3 regions of the Bacillus sp. NMTD17 genome follow, and region 3 is predicted to be linked to each of the others. Evidence: riboswitches for the same ligand, from Rfam matches in the RefSeq annotation. Region 3 holds a riboswitch; each other region holds the start of a gene.
What was found. A riboswitch is a leader RNA that binds a small molecule or an ion and turns the genes downstream of it on or off. The one in region 3 is predicted to bind thiamine pyrophosphate.
Positions count from the first base shown of each region.

Region 1 (2,207 bases), on a different contig from region 3:
GTGTGGATTTACCGCTCCCGCTTGGTCCTAAAATAAGCACCTTTTCTCCTTTTTGAATGGAAAGAGAGATTTGATGCAAAACAGGCTGAGGCTGTTCATAAAAACGGACAGTGAGATTATTGCACGCGAGAAATGAATCCATGCTGTTCACCTTTGTTTCGTTTTTCTTTCATGATGGCATATTGATTCAGTACACCGGTTTTGGATAATGCGTCGACCACAACTTTCGCTAAGCATCCGCCCAGTATCATCCCGCTGATGATTTGAGTCATCAGTGTGATGAGTAAAACTTGAGGCGTGTAATAACCAAAGCCATTTGCAACGAGGCTATATGCCATTGCTCCAACAGCTGCAAAGGCACCTGACAGCATCAGTGTCCACATGCGATATCGTTTATAACCAAAAAGAGCAAAGGCGATTTCTGCCCCAAGCCCTTGGCATACACCAATCAGCAGGGCTGAAAGACCAAAGTGGCTGCCTGTCAGTAATTCCACAGCGGCAGCGGCTGTTTCTGCAATCAGGGCAGCTCCCGGCTTTTGGATGATATACGCGACGATTGGACTGGCAATCACCCAAATGCCAAACATGATGTTGCCTCCTGCTGGGCCAACTAGTGCTGTAATTGGTAAGTAAAGTGTGGACCATCCTAAATAGATGACACCGCACGCAACGGATAAAATGACAGCAAGGACGACTTCTTTCATCTTCCATGTCATGATGAATGCACCTGCAATGGAACTGGCCACTCTTCCACCGTAAACGCCATTTCCCAAAACTTGTACTCAAGCTGACAGCTTAAGATAAAGTGCTGTTTCATTTTTTCCTTTTCCTTCTCACTTGCTCCTTCCGCCAGCTGATCGAGCCGCTTGCAAAGCTCCACTGTAATAGAGTCGGTTAACCCTCCATAAAACGTGATCCACTCATAAAACGGATGTGACGGGTCAGGCTGCACGTCTGAGAGCATTCGTTTTCCAATTTCCCAATATGTCCAAGGACATGGAAGCAGGACAGCAATGATTTCCCCAAGCGTGCCTTCCTGGGCGACTTGCAGCATGTGATGAATATAGTGATGAGCACTCGGAGCCAATGAAGCTCCTTGGAGCTCATCATACGATACACCTGCCACTCGGCAAAGATTTTGATGAGGGTGCGTCTCACTATCTAGTACAAACGCAATCTGTTGATGGAAAAAGGCAATATCTTCTTTGTCTGTACATCTGCTTAGAGCCGCTGCATAAATTTTAATAAATGCATGTAAGTATTCTGCATCTTGTTTGACGTAATGAATGATCTGTTCCTTTTCCAGCTTTCCTGCTGCCAGGCCTCTGACAAACGGATGCTGATAAATGGCTTCAAATAATGTTTCTGCTTCTTTTCTTAATTGCGCTGAAAACGTCATAAAAAAAGCCTCCTCTTCTTCAGTTGAATAAATGAAAAAGCCACCCCAAATGGAGCGGCCTTCTTATCGATTCAATCATGAATAAGACAAGGTCCAGCTCCACTTCCCTCCGCTAGTACGAACTAGATCAGGTTCAAAGGGTCCAAGATTTCTTCTTGTCTCAGTCATACATGACTCCCCTAGTGGACTTTTGTCATTTAATTATCTTTACTCTACACATGTGGTGATTTGATGTCAACCACCTTTCTTAATTCAATGTTTTGATCGTTGGCAGCTTCTCGATCCCTGCGGCATAGTAAAAATTAAGGACACTGAAGAAATCAATTGGCTTTCCTGTTTTCAAATCAACAGCTAAAATATGATCGCCGTAATTTGTCATATCATCAATATCTAAATACCTTGGCGTTTTCTTGCCAAGTGTATCTACAAAGGTATCGTGGTAATATTGACCGCTTGCATATGAAGATTGATGGTACATAAACAATGTCTCCACATCTAAGTAGACGAGAATGGCCTCTGAGGAGCTTGCATAAGGCGCTGAGTACGACACTGGAGCGGAAATGCTTTTCACTTTTACACTTGAAATCGAATGGGTTCTTTGTTCGTATTTACCATCATAAGAGAAATAAAATACACGCTCCCATTCATAATCTGCTGTCTTCGATTGCTTGTTGTATACTTTTGCGCCATTGGCAAATACATCCCCATTTGCATACTCAGCTACAAAGTATTGTAAGGTTGACGATAGGGACACAGCCCCTGTGAAATTGGGCGGGTTTTTTGCATTCACCTGTAACGTGTAAGAGTC
Region 1 covers NZ_PVRH01000001.1:175,248-177,454, reverse strand. The annotation lists gene C6347_RS00845 (ABC transporter ATP-binding protein) at 1-142, opposite strand, end outside; gene C6347_RS00840 (ECF transporter S component) at 117-716, opposite strand; gene tenA (thiaminase II) at 713-1,399, opposite strand; TPP riboswitch at 1,487-1,590, opposite strand; gene C6347_RS00830 (hypothetical protein) at 1,647-2,207, opposite strand, start outside.
Region 1: another riboswitch for thiamine pyrophosphate. It lies ahead of tenA (thiaminase II); the one in region 3 lies ahead of tenA (thiaminase II).

Region 2 (2,207 bases), on a different contig from region 3:
TAAAGTTCCTCAAGAACTTTAGCCTTTTCTTAAAAATAACCCTTGATGCTTGTATAAAAATCGTTAAAGAAACAGCCAAATCCAAGTAATAAAATACCTTTCTTGTTAAGGATACAAGGGGGAGAAGACCGATGTCATGAAGGAGAATCCCTGCCAAAATACCGCCTGAAGCCAGCATAAATTCAGATGAATCTGTTTTTGGATATGCATCTGCCAGTACAGCACCGAATACTGAAACCCAGAACACAAGGTTTCCAGGGGACACCGCAACAAGCAAGCCGTTTCTGTACGTTTTTGCGAATGATTTATTGACTTTTTCGCCAGCTAAATGGATGTCTTGATCCGAATTATTAAGAATACTGCTCCGATCAGCCAGAGCGGGATTTGGACAAATGGCAGTGATAAAAACTGAGCAAATTCAGCATCCATGAAAGAATCCGTTTTTTAATCCCTTTTTGTCATTTCAACCGTGATCGCTCCAACTGGCAGAGGAATTGACAATCCTACGACGATAAATGCGAGAAATGTTTGCAATCGACTAGAACTTCCTTTGGGAAAATTTGTATAAAAATTCTCAGTTTAGATTAACTATACATAATAGGAGAAAAGGATCAATGATTATTTCATATTTTATCGAATGATTGGGAGAGATGATGTATATAAAGGTGCATATCAAGCTTGCTGTATCTCTTTTGTAGTGGAAAGGAACTATTTTCCTAAAACTTCTTTTTTTCATGGCATCTCTATGCTACACTGTTGTGGAAATCAATAAATGTGACTAGGGGTGCCCGCAGTTGGGCTGAGAGAGAAGTGTATGCTTCTTAACCCTTTGGACCTGATCTGGCTCGTACCAGCGTGGGGAAGTTGAAGATGATACATGGGTCATATGAATGACATTCATGTTTATTTCTGTCGACGAAACCAGGTTCTGTTCATAGAGCCTGGTTTTTTTGCTGGTGCTGATTCCATCCTGTCCGGTGACAAGAAGAGAAGGAGAGAACAGCAAATGAAAGAAAAGAAAAATACCCCAACAACTCAATCCTTATTATCAAGCTTTGACGGCAGCCGAAAGGTGTATGAGAAAGGATCAAGACCTGACATTTTAGTGCCAAAAAGGGAGATTGCCCTCTCAAAAACTGTGACACAGGCGGGGAACATTCAAAATGAACCGATTCGTGTGTACGATACGAGTGGACCGTACACCGATGAGAGAGCCCATATTGATGTCACTAAGGGATTAAAACGCCTTAGGGCAGCATGGATCGAAGAAAGAGGGGATACAGAAAGCTATGAAGGGCGCCATGTGAAACCAGAAGATAACGGATATCGTTCTAAGGAAAAAGAGTCCTTTCATCATGTTCATACTGATTTTCATCATGAGCCGCTCCGCGCAAAACAAGGTGCCTGTGTGACGCAAATGCATTATGCAAAAAAAGGTATTGTTACGCCTGAAATGGAGTTTATCGCGTTAAGAGAAGAGCTAAGCCCTGAGTTTGTGAGAGAGGAGGTAGCCAGCGGAAGAGCAGTCATTCCAGCGAATATTAACCATCCTGAAAGTGAACCGATGATTATTGGAAGGCATTTTCACGTCAAAATCAATGCGAATATTGGCAATTCAGCTGTGACATCATCCATTGATGAAGAGGTAGAAAAGATGACATGGGCGATCAGATGGGGTGCAGACACCATGATGGACCTGTCTACAGGAAAGGACATTCATACAACGAGAGAATGGATCATACGGAATTGCCCAGTCCCAGTAGGAACCGTTCCCATTTATCAGGCGCTTGAAAAAGTAAATGGAGTGGCAGAAGATTTGACGTGGGACGTGTACAGAGACACATTAATTGAACAAGCAGAGCAAGGAGTAGACTACTTCACGATTCATGCGGGCGTGAGGTTAAGGTATATTCCGCTGACAGTCGATCGGGTGACCGGAATTGTTTCAAGAGGCGGTGCCATTATGGCAAGGTGGTGTCTTGCCCATCATCAAGAGAATTTCCTCTATACCCACTTCGAAGACATTTGTGAGATTATGAAAACGTATGATATTGCTTTTTCACTTGGAGACGGTCTGAGACCAGGCTCGATTGCTGATGCCAATGATGAGGCGCAGTTTGCAGAGCTTGAAACGTTAGGTGAATTGACAGAGATCGCTTGGAAACATGATGTACAGGTGATGATTGAAGGGCCTGGACATGTTCCGA
Region 2 covers NZ_PVRH01000005.1:192,231-194,437, forward strand. The annotation lists partial or broken gene C6347_RS15195 (lysine transporter LysE) at 30-534, opposite strand; TPP riboswitch at 771-879, shown strand; gene thiC (phosphomethylpyrimidine synthase ThiC) at 1,007-2,207, shown strand, end outside.
Region 2: another riboswitch for thiamine pyrophosphate. It lies ahead of thiC (phosphomethylpyrimidine synthase ThiC); the one in region 3 lies ahead of tenA (thiaminase II).

Region 3 (2,207 bases):
GTCAGTTCTTTCACAAGCTGTACGCCTCTTGCCTGAAGTCCTGGTTTACAAGTGGTGTCATATACGTGCCCAAACATGACATACTCTGCTCCATTTTTCTCCGCTGCTTTCGCTTCTTCTATCGAATGAACAGAGACACCTGCATGAAGGTGAGGGAATTTTTGCCGCAGCTCTTTTGGCGAAAAGCTATGGCCTGGGAGATGTACCCGGTGAATATTGGTGAGCAGTGCAACGTCTACTCTGTCGTTGATGATGAGCTTCTCTTTCGGTACACCTTCTAAAAAGAGTCTTTTCACGAGATCAACAAGCTCACTTGCTGTTTTAGACCGTTCCCGGATATGAATAAAATCCACTTCAGGTGCGATGGCTTTTATTTGTTTGATCAGTTCATCCGCAGGAAGCGAATCATTTGTCACTGCGTGGAGTTCCATTTGCACCAACCCCATCTAAGCATGCTGTTTGCCATGTTTCTTTTTGATACGCCATTTCCCAGAAATGGTACTCGTAATAGCTTGAAATCACAAAATTTTCTTTCATATTGGCCCGTACTTGTTCTGACGCTTTTTCGGCTAGTTCATCAAAGCGGTTGACCTGTTCAAAGACGAGCTCCTTAAACCAATCCCCTCCATATGTCAAAATCCATTCCTGATAAATCGGATGGTCAGGTGTGGTTTGTTTTAGCTTTTCACCCACCTCATAATATAGCCAGTAGCACGGCAATAACGCGGCTAAAATCTCTTCAAATCGCCCGCTTTTCACAGATCGGTACATATGAGAGGTATACGCATAAGCAGTCGGAGAAGGCTTAAAGTTCTCGATGGCTTCATCTGAAATCTGCAAAAGCTCTGTGAACTTTCTATGCAGCGACAGCTCTGCTTCATACGTACCCTGCGCATGATACGCCATTCTGCCCGTCGTATGTAAGTCCTCACTAATCGCTGCGCCATATGCTTGCACCTTTGCAAAATGAGTTAAATAATATGAATCCTGCATCACATAATACGTGAAACGATCGAGTGAAAGCGTGCCATCTCCAATCCCTTTGACAAATGGGTGTGTGAAGCTTCCATTCCACCATGTTGCTGCTGCTTCTTTACATTCAGTTGAAAACGTCATGTTTCTCTCCTCCTGTTTTTCCATATAAAAAAGCCACTTTCCGCGTGGAAAGTGGCTTGGAATTTGTAAAAAGCATAGTCAAAAACCGCACCACTTCCCTACGCAGGTATGAACCTGTTCAGGTAATGAGGGTCTAAAAGTCGACACTTTTATCTCAGCCCTTTTAAAGGACTCCCCTAGTGGATCAAATATATGATGTTGTACTTCTATCTTAATCAGGAATTGTTCATTGGTCAAGGGTTCATTCTTACTCTAATTGGGCTCTTAGTCCTGCCACATACTCACGAGAGCCTGACACAAGCACACGGTCGCCGCTTCTAAGCGTGGTATCTCCATGTGGTACTAAGCTGTCTACCCCTCTGAAAATACGGACAAAGACCAAATCACCGGTAAACGGAAATTCCCTCAGCATGACATTGTGATAACGATGATTGTTCATTTGAATTTGATACAAAGAAGTATCCTCATTTGTTAATAATCGAATCGCATCCGGTGCTTCAATCAAGGCTCTTAGCACCGTTTTAGATGATAGGAAATTAGAAAACGTATCAATGCCTGCTTCCTTCAATGTCAGCTCTGTCTCAGCTTTGTTGACACTAGCAATGACTTGTTTCGCTCCTTCTTCCTTTGCAAATAAAGCAATTTCCTTATTTTTCGTCTCACTGCCTGTTGCGACGACGAGGACATCCTCCTGGCCAACGCCTGCCTTTCGCAGCGTCTCATCGTCGTACTCTTCAATCGATTCGACTTCAAAGATGGAGTCAGCAAGCAGCGCTTCTTTATTTTCTTGAAAGACATGTAAAATCCGAATATCATATTCATCCTGATGTAAATCAAGTGTGACAGGTAAGGTCAGCTGATTTGCACCAATAAAGGTCACACGTTTTTTATGGCTCGCAGCTTGTTCTTTTTTAAACAGCGCTTTAAACCAAACAGGCGTTAAAATACTCGTGAGTACCGCGACTAGAATCAGCGCTCCAGACATTTTATGGTCAATGACTCCGAGCCGCTCCCCTATCGTCGCAGCTGCAATGACGAGTGATAACGTCGATGTTAATAAAAAGCCAGAACCGATCACTTTTTTCATGTCA
Region 3 covers NZ_PVRH01000002.1:581,653-583,859, forward strand. The annotation lists gene tenI (thiazole tautomerase TenI) at 1-431, opposite strand, end outside; gene tenA (thiaminase II) at 406-1,116, opposite strand; TPP riboswitch at 1,195-1,304, opposite strand; gene C6347_RS08140 (monovalent cation:proton antiporter family protein) at 1,364-2,207, opposite strand, start outside.